Linked DNA regions of uncultured Dysgonomonas sp.. The protein of the gene in region 2 interacts with the protein of the main gene of each other region in a pairwise test. Links are inferred from orthologs where the notes say so. Each region holds a gene or a part of one and is shown on either strand. Other genes may lie near its edges.

Region 1 (7,966 bases), 4.1 Mb from region 2 along the record:
TACTCGAAAAAGTACTTCCTGAAGTATTTTCAATTGTAAAAGAAACCGCTCGCCGCCTCACAGAAAACGAAGAAGTTATTGTGACTGCCACTGAGTTTGACAAGGAACTTGCAGAAACACATGACTTTGTAAGTATAGATGGTGATAAGGCTGTTTATTACAAACGCTGGACTGCCGGAGGAAACGAAATAGTATGGGATATGATCCACTATGATGTACAGCTCTTTGGTGGAGTTGTGCTACATAAGGGTAAAATTGCTGAAATGGCCACGGGGGAAGGTAAAACGCTGGTAGGTACACTGCCTGTATTCCTCAATGCCCTTACCGGAAACGGTGTGCATGTGGTTACGGTGAATGATTATCTGGCAAAACGTGACTCGGAGTGGATGGGACCGATCTATATGTTCAACGGATTGTCTGTTGATTGTATAGATAAGCATCAGCCGAATTCGGAAGGCCGCCGCAAAGCATATCAGGCAGATATCACATTCGGAACGAATAATGAATTCGGCTTTGACTACCTGCGTGATAATATGGCAATTAACCCATCGGACCTTGTGCAACGCAAGCATAATTATGCGATTGTGGACGAGGTTGACTCCGTATTGATCGACGATGCACGTACTCCACTGATTATATCTGGGCCTATTCCCAGAGGGGAACAACAACTGTTCGAGGAATTCCGTCCGCGTGTAGAAATCATTGTTAAAGCGCAAAGGGATCTTTGTACAAAATTATTGGCAGAAGCCAAAGCAAAAATAGCTTCGGAAGATAAAAAAGAACAGGAAGAAGGAAGTTTGCTTTTGTATCGTTCATTCAAGGGACTTCCTAAAAACAAACCACTCATTAAGTTCTTGAGTGAACCGGGAGTTAAATCTTCCATGTTGAAAACCGAAGAGCATTATATGGCAGAGCAAATGCGCAATATGCATATTGTTACTGACGATTTGTACTTCGTTATTGATGAAAAAAACAACAGTATAGAACTCACTGACAAAGGAATAGACTTACTTACCGGTAATTCTGATGACCCATTATTCTTTGTATTGCCGGATATTGGCGCGCTTCTTTCCGATTTAGAAAATCAGTCGCTGACCGATGCCCAGAAAGCTGAAAAGAAAGACGAGTTGATGCAGAGCTACTCTATCAAATCGGAACGGGTACACACCGTAAACCAATTACTTAAAGCATATGCTTTGTTTGAGAAAGACGACGAATACGTTGTTATGGACAACAAAGTAATGATTGTAGATGAGCAAACAGGCCGTATTATGGATGGCCGCCGTTATTCAGACGGTTTGCATCAGGCTATAGAAGCAAAAGAGCGTGTGAAAGTGGAAGCTGCCACACAAACATTTGCAACTATTACCTTACAAAACTATTTCCGTATGTACCACAAGCTTTCGGGTATGACCGGTACGGCGGAGACAGAAGCAGGAGAGTTGTGGAACATCTATAAGCTTGATGTGGTTGTGATCCCTACCAACAGACCAATCGCACGTAAGGATATGAATGACCGCATCTATAAAACGAAGCGTGAAAAATATACTGCAGTCATCCACGAGATAGAAGAGCTTGTAAATCAAGGCCGAGCTGTACTTGTAGGTACTACTTCGGTAGAAATCTCCGAGTTGTTGAGCAAGATGCTCACCATGCGTAAGATCAAGCATAACGTACTGAATGCCAAGTTACACCAGCGTGAAGCAGAAGTTGTAGCCTTGGCCGGACAACCGGGGGCAGTTACCATTGCTACCAATATGGCTGGTCGTGGTACCGACATCAAACTTGCACCAAGTGTAAAAGAAGCTGGAGGATTGGCTATTATAGGTACAGAGAGACACGAATCGCGCCGTGTAGACCGCCAGTTGCGTGGTCGTGCAGGACGTCAGGGAGACCCGGGCTCTTCTGTATTCTACATCTCACTGGAAGACGATTTGATGCGTCTGTTCGCATCGGAACGTATTGCCGGAATGATGGACCGTATGGGCTTTAAAGAAGGCGAAATGCTTGAACATAACATGCTCAGCAAGTCGGTGGAACGTGCACAAAAGAAAGTGGAAGAAAATAACTTCGGTATCCGTAAACGTTTGCTGGAATACGATGATGTGATGAACTCGCAACGTGAAGTTATTTACAAACGTCGTCGCCATGCACTTATGGGCGAACGTATCGGAATCGATATCGTGAATATGTTCTACGACACTGCCGTGAATATAGTAGAGCAATATGCGGACAACCTTGACTACGAAGGATTGAAGATAGACCTGCTGCGCTTGCTTGCTATTGAAGTTCCGTTCGATGAAGCCAGCTTCCGCACGATGAAATCGGATGCAATGGTAGATCAGATATACGATACGGCAGTTCAGAACTTCAAACATAAGATGGACCGTCTGGCTGAAATCGCAAATCCCGTAATCAAACAGGTTTATGAAGAACAAGGCGATAAATTCGAGAACATACTGATTCCTATTACAGACGGAAAACGCGTTTATAATATATCTTGTAATCTGAAAGAAGCATACGACAGCCAGTCGAAAGATATTATCAAATCGTTTGAAAAGGCAATCGTATTGCATACTATAGATGAAGAATGGAAAGAACATCTTCGTGAGATGGATGAACTTCGCCAGTCTGTACAGAATGCAAGTTATGAGCAAAAAGACCCTCTGTTGATCTATAAACTGGAATCATTCAACTTGTTCAAATCTATGCTTAACAGTGTTAATGGTAAAGCCGTAACAATACTGATGCGCGGACAAATACCTGTACGTGAACCGGAACAGGTACGTCAGGCAGCTCCGGAGCAAAAGACAGATTATAGCCGCTATCGTACCGAACGTAACGAGATGGAAGACGGAAACGCTACTCAGGGAGGAGGACAAAGACCGCCGCAACCACAGGGTGCGCCGAAAATAGCACCCGTACATGTAGATAAAAAGCCGGGAAGAAACGAGCCTTGCTATTGTGGAAGTGGTAAAAAATATAAGAATTGTCACGGTAAAAACGAATGATCTCAGTGCACGAGAGAAATGAATTGGCAGGTTATATTTTGAATGCTTGATTTATCTCTCAAACCTGCTAATAATTAAATATAAAAAGCCCGATGAAATTTAGTATTCATCGGGCTTTTTTGGCATATTATATTTTCTTAATACAAAGAAAATTTGTATCTTAGCATGTTTTTTGAACACTAGAAAATACCTCATTTCGGAGGTACTTCACAAATATTTGAGAATAAAAATTTTATCTTAAAATAATGGCAGAAACAGAGGACAGAATTATTAAGATTAACATCGAGGATGAGATGAAATCTGCCTACATTGACTATTCAATGTCGGTAATAGTATCGAGGGCATTACCTGATGTAAGAGACGGATTCAAGCCCGTTCACCGCCGTATCCTTTTTGGTATGAGCGAACTTGGTAACGCATCTAACAAACCACACAAAAAATCCGCCAGAATTGTCGGAGAAGTATTAGGTAAGTATCACCCGCACGGCGATTCATCAGTTTATTTTGCTATGGTGCGTATGGCTCAGGAATGGAGCATGCGTTACCTGCTGGTAGACGGACAAGGTAATATGGGTAGTGTCGATGGTGATATGCCTGCTGCCATGCGTTATACAGAAGCAAGACTTAGCCGTTTGGCCGAAGAAATGCTAAAAGATATAGATAAGGAAACTGTTGATTTTCAGTTAAACTTTGACGATACGCTGAAAGAACCGACCGTTCTTCCTACACGTATTCCGAATTTGCTTATCAATGGAGCATCTGGTATTGCCGTAGGTATGGCTACCAATATGGCTCCGCATAATATGACCGAAGCTATCAACGCCACCATCGCATATATAGAAAATAAGGACATTGATACCGCAGGATTGATGCAACACATTAAAGCCCCTGATTTTCCATCCGGAGGCTTTATCTATGGATATCAGGGTGTTATAGATGCTTTTGAGACAGGCCGTGGACGCGTTATCATGCGTGGCCGTGCCGAAATAGAAGTGGAAGGTAACCATGACAAAATTGTGATTACTGAAATTCCATACCTTGTAAACAAAGCCGAGTTAATCAAGCATATAGCAGATTTAGTCGGTGAGAAACGTCTTGAAGGTATCAGCAATGTCAATGACGAGTCGGACCGTCAGGGAATGCGTATAGTAGTAGATGTAAAACGCGATGCAAATGCGAATGTAGTCCTCAATAAACTATATAAACTGACCGCATTACAATCTTCATTCAGTGTAAATAATATCGCCTTGGTAAAAGGTCGTCCTAAAACGCTGAATTTGAAAGAAATGATAGGGTTCTTCGTTGAACACAGAATTGATGTGGTAACCCGCAGGACTATTTATGAACTGCGCAAAGCCGAAGAACGCGCTCATATATTAGAAGGATTGATTATAGCTTCAGATAATATCGATGAAGTCATAGCCATCATCAGAGCTTCAAAGTCGCCTCAAGAGGCCATAGAAAGCTTGATAGAGCGATTTAATCTATCTGAAATACAAGCCCGTGCTATCGTTGAAATGCGTCTGCGCCAGTTGACAGGACTGGAACAGGACAAGCTTCGCAACGAATATGATGAAATACAGAAGTTAATAGCCTATCTGAATGAGATTCTGGTTAATGAAGAACTTCGTATGAAAGTTATTACGGATGAATTGATCGAAGTAAGGGATAAATATGGTGATGCACGCCGCACAGAAATTGTATATGCATCAGAAGAACTGAATCCAGAAGATTTTTATTCCAATGATGAAATGATCATTACCATTTCTCACCTTGGCTATATCAAACGTACTCCTCTTTCCGAGTTCAGAGCTCAAAACAGAGGTGGAGTAGGAGCAAAAGGCTCGGAAACCCGTGATACTGACTTTATTGAGCACATTTATCCTGCATCTATGCACAATTATATGTTGTTGTTTACACAGAAAGGGAAATGTTACTGGTTGCGTGTATTCGATATACCTGAAGGAACAAAGAATTCGAAAGGACGTGCTATTCAGAATCTGCTGAACATTGATTCAGATGACAAAGTAACAGCATTTGTTCGTGTAAGAGGTTTCAGCGATACCGAATTTATAAACAGTCATTACCTGATTTTCTGTACAAAAGAAGGTGTAATAAAGAAAACAAGTCTTGAGGCCTATTCCCGTCCACGTCAGAATGGTGTGAATGCAATTACTATCCGCGAAGAAGATAGAGTAATTGAAGTACTGATGACTGACGGCGAAAGTGAAATCTTACTTGCTAATCGTAATGGACGCGCCATACGCTTCAATGAAAAAGATGTACGTGTAATGGGTCGTACAGCAACCGGAGTACGCGGTATGCGTTTGGACGAAGACGGACAGGATGAAGTTATCGGTATGTTGGCTATGTCGAAAGAAGCCCAGAAAAACGAAACGATCATGGTGGTTTCGGAACAAGGCTATGGTAAACGTACAAATCTGAATGAAAAAGACGAAGAAGGAAACGAAATACTCGATGAAAACGGCGAAATTGTACCGGTTTACCGTATCACCAGTCGTGGAGGCAAAGGGGTTAAAACTCTTAATATTACAGAGAAAACTGGTAAACTTGTATCTATAAATAGTGTTACCGACGAAAACGATTTAATGATTATTAACAAGTCTGGTATCACTATTCGTCTAAAAGTTTCAGATATTCGCACTATGGGACGTGCTACTCAGGGAGTAAGGCTCATAAATCTGGGAAAAAGAAATGATGAAATCGCATCAATCTGTAAAGTAGAATCTGAATCAGAACCAGATGATATAGAAGAAGTTGACATTCTGGATAATGAAACAGACAATACAAACAATACGGAAATAACTGAGGAATAATTAATTTAAAAATAAATGATTTTATGAAACGTATATTATTAGTAACATCATTATGCTTACTTGCCAGCTTTTCGTTCGCTCAGAAGAAAGCTGTAAAAGATGCTAAATCAGCGATGAAAAACAATGTTCCGGAGGCAAGAGAACTGATTAAACCTGCTCTGACAGATCCGGAAACAGCAAGTGATCCTGAAACATGGAAAATAGCGGGAGACATTGAATACAAAGCTTTCGACGATGAGCGTACATTGGAGATGCAAAAAGAAATAACAGGGAAAGGTGGAAACGAAGAAGCTATGTATGTTGGGCTATACAATATGTATGACCCATATATCAAAGCAGACGAACTGGGCCAGATACCTAATGAAAAAGGACAGGTAAAAAATAAATTCAGAAAAGATATCGTTAAGAATATGAGAGATGGCCACAGATTCTACATCAATGGTGGTGTTTTCTATAACGATAAAAAAGATTTCAAAAAAGCAGCAGACTTCTTTGAAAGATACTGGGAACTACCAACACTTGCAATGTTTGAAGATACTCAAGCAGACTTCAACCTGCAAGATACTACATATCAGACAATTAAATATTATGCAGTAATCAGTTCAATCCAGTCTCAAGACCATCCACGTTCAATAAAACTGTTGAGAAAGCTAATAGCAGAACCATACATTCAAAACAGTACATACAAAGAAAGTGATGTATATGAATTGCTTACAAGTGAGTATCAACAAACAGGTGATAGTGTGGCTTATGTAAGTGCTTTATTGGAAGGTGCTCAGAAATTCCCTAAAAATAAATATTTCACTCCAAATCTGATTAATGAATATATCAGAGGAGGTAAGACTACAGAAGCTATCGCATACCTTGATCAGGCAATCGTGAATGACCCTACAAATACATGCGACCTAATGAGCGTGAAGGCATCTTTATATTCAGAACAAAAAGATTATGCTCAGGCAGAACCTGCATATCAGACTGCCCTGAATGCTGATGCTAACTGCGAAAGAGCATTAGAAGGATTAGGTGTATTATATGTATTACAGGCACAGGATATGAAGGAAAAAGCCGGACAATCTACTAACAGGAAAGAACAGGCTGATATGGACAAACAAACTACAGAATTGTACTCAAAAGCACTGCCATATCTGGAAAAATATCGTGAAATTCTGAAGAGTAAAAATGCTGACAGTTTAGATTTAAGACCAGCATTAATGAAATTACAGAATGTTTATTATAACCTAAGCCTTTTGAATGTAGATAAATCGAAAGAATTAGATGCAATAGATAAAGAACTTAGCGCATTGAACTAAGTTTATAAATAAATACACAAGAAAGCATCTATAGAGATTTCTATAGATGCTTTTTCTTTTATTATCTTCTTGTTTTTTGCTATATTTACAGCTAAATTTAAAGATTAAATTAATCAAGGAATAAGCTCAGATAAAAGTTATATAATTACTATTATGTTTAATTACATCTTTCAAGAATCTCTTATAACTTTACGATATTGACTTATTCATAGCAATAAGCACATACATGGAACATTTCGAAAATGACGAACAATTTCAGGGATTGCGCGTAAATAAAGGTACAGGAGAACAGCCCACAGTTAATCCCTACTTAGATAGCTTCAAAAAATTCAAACGTAAAACATATACCGTATCCGAATATGTTGAAGGTATACTCAAGGGAAACATAAGCATTCTGGGACAAGCTGTTACACTTATAGAAAGTGCAAAGACAGAGCATCAGTCTATAGCACAGGAAGTTATAGAAAAATGTCTACCATATACAGGTAACTCTGTACGTGTGGGGATTACAGGTGTTCCAGGTGCAGGAAAAAGTACCTCTATAGACGCTTTTGGGATGCATATCCTAAAAGAAAATGAAGCCTCCAAAGTGGCAGTATTGGCTATAGACCCATCCAGCGAACTTACTAAAGGAAGTATTTTGGGGGATAAAACCCGCATGGAACGATTATCTATAGAAAAGAGAGCCTTCATCCGCCCCTCCCCTTCTGCTGGCTCACTTGGCGGTGTTGCACGCAAAACGCGGGAAACAATAATTCTTTGCGAAGCTGCCGGATTTGATCGTATTATAGTTGAGACTGTTGGGGTT
Region 2 (8,557 bases):
ATTGGGAGGCATTACTTCCAGAAAGGTATTAAACCGCTCATTTGTAAGTATTGTAAAGGTGTCTTCTTTATATTTGGTCGCCAAAGATACAATTAAGGGTAGGACGATTAAAGCATCGCCGATCCTATGGTATCTGATAATTAAAGTATTTGCCATTATTTATATATGTTTTCTAAAAAGCATGTAAATATAATAATATTAGGCAGAGCTTTGTTCTGTTCTAGGTGAAACTTACCCAATGTCTAATATTATCTAATGTAAATTGTATAGATAAAGGTGGTACTATCCAATAATAAAAAAAGATATTTATCTTTGTGTTTCTTTAAATAAAAAGATATGCCAAAGATTTCTATTATAACACCTACTTACAATTCGGAAAATACAATACATGGAACAATTGATGCCTTACTCAGACAAACGTTTTCTGATTTCGAATACATCATTATTGATGGCGTCTCCAAAGATAATACAGTGGAGAAAATAAAAAGCTATATACCTGCTTTTGAGAAGAAAGGAGTAAGTGTACGGATATTGAGTGAGCCGGATAAAGGTGTTTACGATGCAATGAATAAGGGGATTGCTTTAGCGCAAGGAGAGCTTGTGGGTATTACAAATTCTGATGACTGGTACGAAGATAATGCTTTGGAGGTGATGTGGGATAAGTTTACTGATAGAGAAGTAAATAGGTCTAACTGCATGATATATGGTATCGAACGGGTTTGGAAAGATGATAAGATATTTAATGTGCAACGACGTGGTGCTGCTTTCATCTCTGAGAGCGTATTGCCGCATTCAACTTTCTTCGTTTCAAGGGCTGTCTATGATAAATTCGGAGCATTTGATTTATCTGTAAAAGTATTAGCTGACTATGATTTTATTTGCAGATGTGCAAGCCAAGGTGTCAGTCTGGAAGAAGTGGATATTGTAATATCTAATTTTAGATTAGGTGGTATATCTTCTTCATACTTTGATTTTTATTCCGATTATTATAAGATAAAGCATAAATATGGATTTATTGATAATAAGAAATATAAAGAATTGAAGTTTGTTCTGAAAGTGAAACAGCTTATTAATAAGGTAGCTAAGAGATGGTAATTGTATTTAGTATATTAGATATACAAATGAGGGTATTGCATCAGTTACAATACCCTCATTTGTATAAATATAGGCTGAAGTTTACTTCAATGTCTGATCCATCCAGTTTATTCTTCTAGTAAGCCAATCTTTCAGATAATTGACTTCTCCTTGATAGCTACCTGTTACAATAGGATTTGGCCATACAGCCTTATCTAATATCGGCCACCGCTTAAAGTTTTTAGACTGGGATATTTCCATCTTGTCAGCTAATTCGTCGATAAATGGATACAGATTGCTTAGCTTGTCACTTCGCAACTCGATCCACCGATCTGTCACCATTTTATCAAATTCTGCATGCTTAAAGAATTCTTGATACCAGGCAGCTTTAATTCGTGCATACCAACCGGTTGTAATTTCACATCCTTCGTAATTTATATTACCAAAAGCGATATCGTAATCCCATACAGGGCCAAAGTATAACTTATCATTATCCTTGTCTTTATATACAAAGGTACTGAGACGAAGATTTCCATCCACATTTTTAGATAATTCATTTAGTAACAGATAATCAATGAAGGATTTCATATCCAGATATTTTGGTAGCTCAGACACAGTGTTGATGCCTCCTTTTCCGTAGATAATGTTTTCTATATTCTGAATATAATCACGGATATATTCCTTTTGAATAGCGGGGATGTCCTCTGGTCTGTTTACACAAAACACCATTTTTGCTTCTTCGGTTTCGAACCACACAGGTTCCCCTTTTCGTTCGTCTATTTCCAGCAGGTATCCACCTGAGGTATTTGTGTCAGATGGCCCCATTTCGGCAATATTCACTCTGTCTTTATCTATTCTTATGTGTTCTCCGATCATATAATTACCTATGAAGTCTCCGTTGAGAACGACATCTACATATTCCATACGTGGGGTATAGACAAATCCCATGCGTCGGCTGATTTCAAAAGCGAGCTCATTTCTCATCAAGGTTTTATCAGAATAATTCGCTAATAAAACCCAATGTTTGTTTTTGGGCATGCCTAGTATTTCGCTGGACTTGCTTAATTTAAGACGGTATGGTTTCTTTTCCATTCCCCATGTACTGTTTCCCCGGCCTCTTATCTCGGTGGTAGCTTCGAGTAATTTTTCAATGATCTCACCTTTCTCATTCCGGGATTCAATAGTAATAGTGGCGTTTATATAATCTTCCTTTGATGTAATTGGCTTTCCATTCTCTGTGGTGATCGTCAAAAGAGGGTAATGGTGTCCTTCCGGATCGGGAATTACAGGAGGTGCAGCCTCCTGATTAATTTTTACAGTTTCAGACTTTTCTGCGGTTTTTACTGATAAAGATATTGAACGCACGGTCTCAATTGCATTCTCAGATGCTTTTACCGAGATGTTCATGTTCCCTTTTCCACTTAAGGGACTGATGGTTATCCAATCATTTTCTTCTACGATTATTTTCTATTCGGTGTTGGATTTTATCGAAAAAGTCTGTGTCTCGCCTTCTGCACTGAATGACAATTCATTCTTAGACAGACTTAAATATTTGATATCTTCCTTGTCATCGTTCTTGTCGGAACAACTGATTATAGAAAGTAAAAATATGAAGGAAGTAAAGAGCAAAATTTTGTTTTTCATGAAGCTTGATATATTAGGTGCATTTATCTTTTACAAAGAAAATAAGAAAATCGGATAATCAAAGATTTCCTTCTATTTTATTGATATTTTATCCTTTATTCTGAAACGCAAAAGGACTGCTTAATTACTTGTTTTTCCCGATAAAAATTCGTATATTTGTTAGATTTTTGAACGCAAAACAACGGGTGGTTATTCACCTTAAAAATAGCAAGAAATAAATATGACAGAGAAACAAAAAATGGCAGGCGAGTCTTACTCGGCGCAGAATATTCAGGTGCTTGAGGGTCTGGAGGCTGTAAGGAAAAGACCTGCGATGTACATTGGTGATATTAGCGAAAAAGGTTTACATCATCTTGTGTACGAGGTTGTTGATAACTCTATTGACGAGGCCCTGGCTGGTTATTGTGACGATATTAAAGTTACTATTCACGAAGATAATTCTATCTCTGTAAAGGATAACGGACGTGGTATTCCTGTAGATATCATGGAGAAAGAGAAGAAATCGGCTCTGGAAGTTGTGTTGACCGTATTGCATGCCGGAGGTAAATTTGATAAAGGGACATACAAAGTATCAGGCGGTCTTCATGGTGTGGGGGTGTCATGTGTGAATGCTCTTTCTACACACCTGCGTGCCGAGATTCATAAGCACGGCAATATATACGTACAGGAGTATTCTTGTGGCAAGCCATTGACTGCTGTAGAAAAAATAGGAGAGACAAAGGATAATGGTACAACCATCACTTTCAAACCGGACGATACAATATTTACTGTTACCGAATATAAATATGATACATTGGCTTCGCGTCTGCGCGAGCTTGCTTTCCTCAATGCGGGAGTTCGTCTTTCGTTGACCGACCTTCGCCAGAAGAAAGAAGATGGGACTTTCCGTACCGATGTATTCTATTCAGAAAGAGGACTAGAGGAATTTGTGCGTTATATCGATGCTTCAAAAGAGGCCTTGATCGATGATGTTATACACATTGTCACAGAAAAGCAAGGCGTTCCTGTAGAAGTAGCGATGACGTATAATACTTCCTACAACGAGAATGTCTATTCCTATGTAAATAACATCCATACTATCGAAGGTGGTACTCACCTGACAGGTTTCCGTCGTGCATTGTCGCGTACGTTGAAGAAGTATGCCGATGATATGAAGATGTTGGAAAAAGTCAAGATTGAAATCAGTGGAGACGACTTCCGCGAAGGCCTTACAGCTGTAGTTTCCATCAAAGTAGCAGAGCCGCAATTTGAAGGACAGACTAAAACCAAGCTAGGAAACAACGAAGTTATCGGAGCTGTAGATCAGGCTGTAGGTGAAGCTTTAGGACATTTTCTTGAAGAGCATCCGAAAGAAGCTAAGATCATAGTTGAAAAAGTTATACTTGCTGCTACGGCTCGTGCTGCTGCACGTAAAGCCCGTGAAATGGTACAACGTAAATCTCCGCTTACAGGAGGAGGACTTCCGGGTAAGTTGGCAGACTGTTCCAGTAAAGATGCTTCCAATTGCGAGATATTCCTTGTCGAAGGGGACTCTGCGGGTGGAACAGCCAAGCAAGGTCGCGATCGTGCATTTCAGGCTATCCTGCCTTTACGGGGTAAGATATTGAATGTAGAGAAAGCAATGCCTCACAAAGTATTGGAGAGTGACGAGATAAAGAATATATACACTGCCCTTGGAGTCTCTATCGGTACTGATGAAGATTCAAAGGAGTTGAATCTGGAAAAACTGCGTTATCATAAAGTGGTGATAATGACCGATGCGGACGTGGACGGTAGCCATATTGCTACATTGATCCTTACATTCTTCTTCCGTCATATGAAAGCTTTGCTGGAGAAAGGTTATGTGTATATTGCTACTCCACCGCTTTACTTATGTAAGAAAGGGAAAGTGGAAGAATACTGCTGGGACGACAGGCAACGCCGTGCTTTTATCGATAAATATGGTGATGGTGACGAGAATTCAATTCATACACAACGTTATAAAGGTCTTGGAGAGATGAATGCTATCCAGCTTTGGGATACAACAATGAATCCTGAACACCGTACTTTACGTCAGGTGACAATCGAAAATGCTGCCGAAGCTGATCATATTTTCTCCATGCTAATGGGTGAAGATGTTGCTCCTCGCCGTGAATTTATAGAAGAAAATGCTACTTATGCCAAGATCGACGCATAAGGGATATTAAAGATAAGAATGAGCCGCAGTAATGCGGCTTTTTTTATAACCGCCTTAATCAGATAATATTTAGGGCAAACGCACGAAATCGAGGATTTTAGCCATTGATTTCATTTACATTTATTGACTGTATATAGTTAAAACCTGACACATCTGACACTTTTTTACTGTTTTTATGCCGTTTATTTTATATTTGTTAATCATGTGAATCAGTAGGTGAGATTTAACGTTGGATTATTTTTTACATAATTACCGTCTTTGTTTATTTCCGGAGACTTGGCTCAATCCTGCCGCGCCTTCCCGGGCTTGTCCTTACTTTTGGCATTGCCCAAAAGTAAGCAAAAGGCTAGCGCTAAGTTCCTCGGCGACCCACAATCGGTTTGCCGGCTGAAAGGGACCAACGGGCTATCGCCCCGTCACTTTCAACGTCGCCTGCACCGTGTGGGTACCCCGCCTGCGAAACTAATGCGCGTCCGCTGACGCACAAGTAGGGCGAAGCCCTTCGAACCCAAATAAGACAGTCTCTTGTCGTCGCTTTGCGACCACGGCCTCGTCCCGCAGGCGGGGTACCCAATCCGTAAAGCGGAGGTGTAGAGCAAAATAGGGTGGCTGCTATACCCGGTCGATAATCCTACTAATGATGACTTCGTATTATTTTGCTCCACCGAAGCTGCGGTTTTGGGTCGCCGAGGGATGCAGCCTTGATTTTTTGGTTCGTTTTGCATCAAGGCAAAATGAACATTCGAACGAAACGGAGTGAAGTCGAAAATAATCCAATAATTTTATCCAACAATAATTACTTTAACTACTGATTGGAATTAATCATATATAGTTAAAAGGTAACAGTTTTTTTAGCTATTAGCTGATCGCTTTTAGCCATTAGCCTTTTTCTCGTATCTTGTCTACTCGTATCTCATTTAACTTATTACTTACTACTTATCTCAATACATCAAAGAACTATAAGCTAACAGCTAAAGGCTACCAGCTATCCATATAGATAAACTTTCTGCATAAAAACACATATTTCGTGCGTTTGCCCTTGATAATATTAAAATGACTTTAAGGATATCATATCATTTCTTATCTTTGCACCTGTATATTTTAACTATATGAGAATGACATTTAAGAATATTGTTGCTGTGTGCCTTATGTTGTCGCTGATAGCTTGTGCATGTAATAATAAAACTGCCTCAAAACCAGTGGAAGCATACCAGAAAGTTTCGCCAGATTTCAATGCAGATAGTGCATATCAGTTTGTAGATAAGCAAGTCTCTTTCGGTCCTCGTGTACCCAATACCCCTCAGCATATTGCTTGTGGCGATTACCTTGTAGCCGAACTGAAGCGTTTCGGTGCAGATGTGCAGGAGCAAAAGATGGTGCTGACAGCATATGATGGAACAAAGCTGAATTCCCGTAATATAATAGGTTCTTACGGACCGGATAAGAAAACCAGGGTATTACTATTTGCGCATTGGGACACACGCCCTTATTCAGACCATGACCCTAATCCGGATAATTATCACAAGCCTGTGTTAGGTGCAAACGATGCTGCCAGTGGAGTAGGAGTGTTACTCGAAATAGCCCGTATCATTCAATCTCAATCTCCGGCAGTAGGCGTGGATATCATTTTCTTCGATGCGGAAGATTATGGGATCCCAGAGTTTGCAGAGAAATCTGTTATCGAAGGAAATACATGGTGCTTAGGCTCCCAATACTGGGCTAAAAATCCGCATGTACCTAATTATAAGGCTAAATATGGTATTTTACTCGATATGGTAGGGGCTGATGGAGCTACTTTCTACAAAGAAGAATATTCACGCATTTATGCAAAGAATATTGTGGAGAAGGTATGGAGTACTGCTGGTCAAATGAATTATGGTGCCTTTTTTAAAGGAGAGGAGATGGGCGGAATCACAGACGACCATGTACCGGTGAACGAAGTTCGACGTATTCCAAGTATAGATATTATCGATTACAGACCAAATACAGAACATGGGTTCTTCCATTCGTGGCATACCCAGAAAGACGATATGAGCAATATCAGCAAAAAAACACTCGGAGTTGTCGGACAGACAGTGCTGGAGGTTATCTATAAGGAGAAATAAGAATGGCTACAATAAACGAAATACAAGACGAAATAATAGAAGAGTTTTCCATGTTCGAAGATTGGATGGACCGTTATGCGCTCCTCATAGAACTGGGTAACTCCCTTGATAAACTCGATGATAAATCGAAGACAGAAGATAATCTTATAGTGGGATGCCAGAGTCGTGTATGGCTGCAAGCCGATTATGTCGATGGCAAAGTCGTATTTAAAGCAGAGAGTGATGCCGTTATCGTAAAAGGAATAATTGCCCTGCTTATCAAAGTTTTATCGAACAGGACTCCCGATGAGATTATCAATACCGACCTTTATTTTATAGAAAAGATCGGTTTGAAGGAAAATCTTAGTCCTACCCGTTCCAATGGGTTGGTTTCGATGATAAAACAAATCCGTTTCTATGCCATGGCCTACAAGGCAAAAGAAATGGGATAATGCTTCCATTCAAAATGCCCGGTATACCACGGTCCGGCCTTTTGTCTCTATTGTAAACTCATTGCCTGTACACTCATTCAGTGTTGCCTGCCACCAATTAGTAAACACATGATTGTGTATTGGATATGCGAGGTTATGGGAGGTTAAAGGCATTTTGTCAATAGAGAATAGTGATACCTGTTGCTTTATTTCACTTTCGAATGTTGAGTCGGAATCAATAGCTACAAATACTCCATAATCCGTAACCATTTCCACTTCGGCATCTTTCATATAATCACATAGCAGGCTGATATTCGCTATCGTATGGTCTTCTCTTTTGCCAGTCGCTCCCAGAATGGTAATATTACGTTTACCTTGTTTTATACAGAATTGTACTGCTTTTGTCAGATCATTTGTTTCTTGTTCAGAAATGCGGTGTATGATACCTGCAAATTTTGATAAGCTGTCCTCCGATAGCGAATCGCAATCGCCTACAATAGCATCCGGTATCAAATTGGTTTTAGCCAGATTGTTAATAGCTCCGTCGCAGCAAACAAGATATTTGCTGTTATTTAATATTGCCAAAGCAATGGGGTGAGTTGGGAATTCTCCGTTTGCTAATATTACTGTTTCCGTTTCCCGATAAGGTTGCGGCATGCTGTATCTTTTCATTCTTAGTGTTCTATAGCCTATAGAACAGCAAAGTTAGCGATTAGTTCGGTTTTTTAATCCATCTGTGTCTTCATTTTGTTCGAATGAGCCCACTGGTGTAGCCGAATTGGAATTGCCCGACAGGTCAAACTCTTTCACTTCCTCTTGCCCTGTACTGTCGAAGTTAAACATCTTATATTGCTGTCCGTCTTTATCGACCCTTACACCCCATGTTTTGCTTTCAGGAGTGTACCAGAAGGTGCATTTCCATATGTTGCCGTCGGTTTTGTTGTAAACGCCCTCAAATTCGAGATATTCTAATACATCGTTATATCCAAAAGCATTCCGCCCGCTTTCATGGTCTATGATGGAACAATTACCTAGTGCATCACATTCGATCCATTTACCTACTTTTACCTGTAAAGGTAATAATACCCCCTTTTGCTTTAGATTTCCATTGGGATAAAATTCTTTATAAACAGTATGGATGGCAGGGT

The links. The genes of interacting proteins can lie anywhere in the genome.
Region 1: the proteins of gyrB (region 2) and gyrA interact in binary tests that used the Escherichia coli proteins (3 or more experiments, as listed by UniProt). The link is inferred for uncultured Dysgonomonas sp. from one-to-one orthologs.

What each region holds. Positions count from the first base shown.
Region 1 is NZ_LT599032.1:169,401-177,366, forward strand. Bases 2,930-6,052 are described here. They hold gyrA (DNA gyrase subunit A), read left to right. Parts: upstream 2,930-3,256; coding sequence 3,257-5,848; downstream 5,849-6,052. Other genes in these bases: secA (preprotein translocase subunit SecA), read left to right, coding at 2,930-3,011; QZL88_RS00725 (tetratricopeptide repeat protein), read left to right, coding at 5,872-6,052. In the rest of the region: more of secA, read left to right, coding at 1-2,929; more of QZL88_RS00725, read left to right, coding at 6,053-7,158; methylmalonyl Co-A mutase-associated GTPase MeaB, read left to right, coding at 7,385-7,966. UniProt on the Escherichia coli protein: A type II topoisomerase that negatively supercoils closed circular double-stranded (ds) DNA in an ATP-dependent manner to maintain chromosomes in an underwound state.
Region 2 is NZ_LT599032.1:4,267,218-4,275,774, forward strand. What follows is about bases 2,525-5,416. They hold gyrB (DNA topoisomerase (ATP-hydrolyzing) subunit B), read left to right. Parts: upstream 2,525-2,938; coding sequence 2,939-4,894; downstream 4,895-5,416. Other genes in these bases: QZL88_RS17555 (CotH kinase family protein), read right to left, coding at 2,525-2,538; QZL88_RS17560 (hypothetical protein), read right to left, coding at 2,542-2,718; QZL88_RS17570 (hypothetical protein), read left to right, coding at 5,153-5,374. Also shown: QZL88_RS17545 (glycosyltransferase family 9 protein), read right to left, coding at 1-156; QZL88_RS17550 (glycosyltransferase family 2 protein), read left to right, coding at 337-1,095; more of QZL88_RS17555, read right to left, coding at 1,177-2,524; QZL88_RS17575 (M28 family peptidase), read left to right, coding at 6,010-6,999; QZL88_RS17580 (SufE family protein), read left to right, coding at 7,002-7,430; QZL88_RS17585 (thiamine diphosphokinase), read right to left, coding at 7,440-8,081; QZL88_RS17590 (hypothetical protein), read right to left, coding at 8,115-8,557. UniProt on the Escherichia coli protein: DNA gyrase negatively supercoils closed circular double-stranded DNA in an ATP-dependent manner to maintain chromosomes in an underwound state.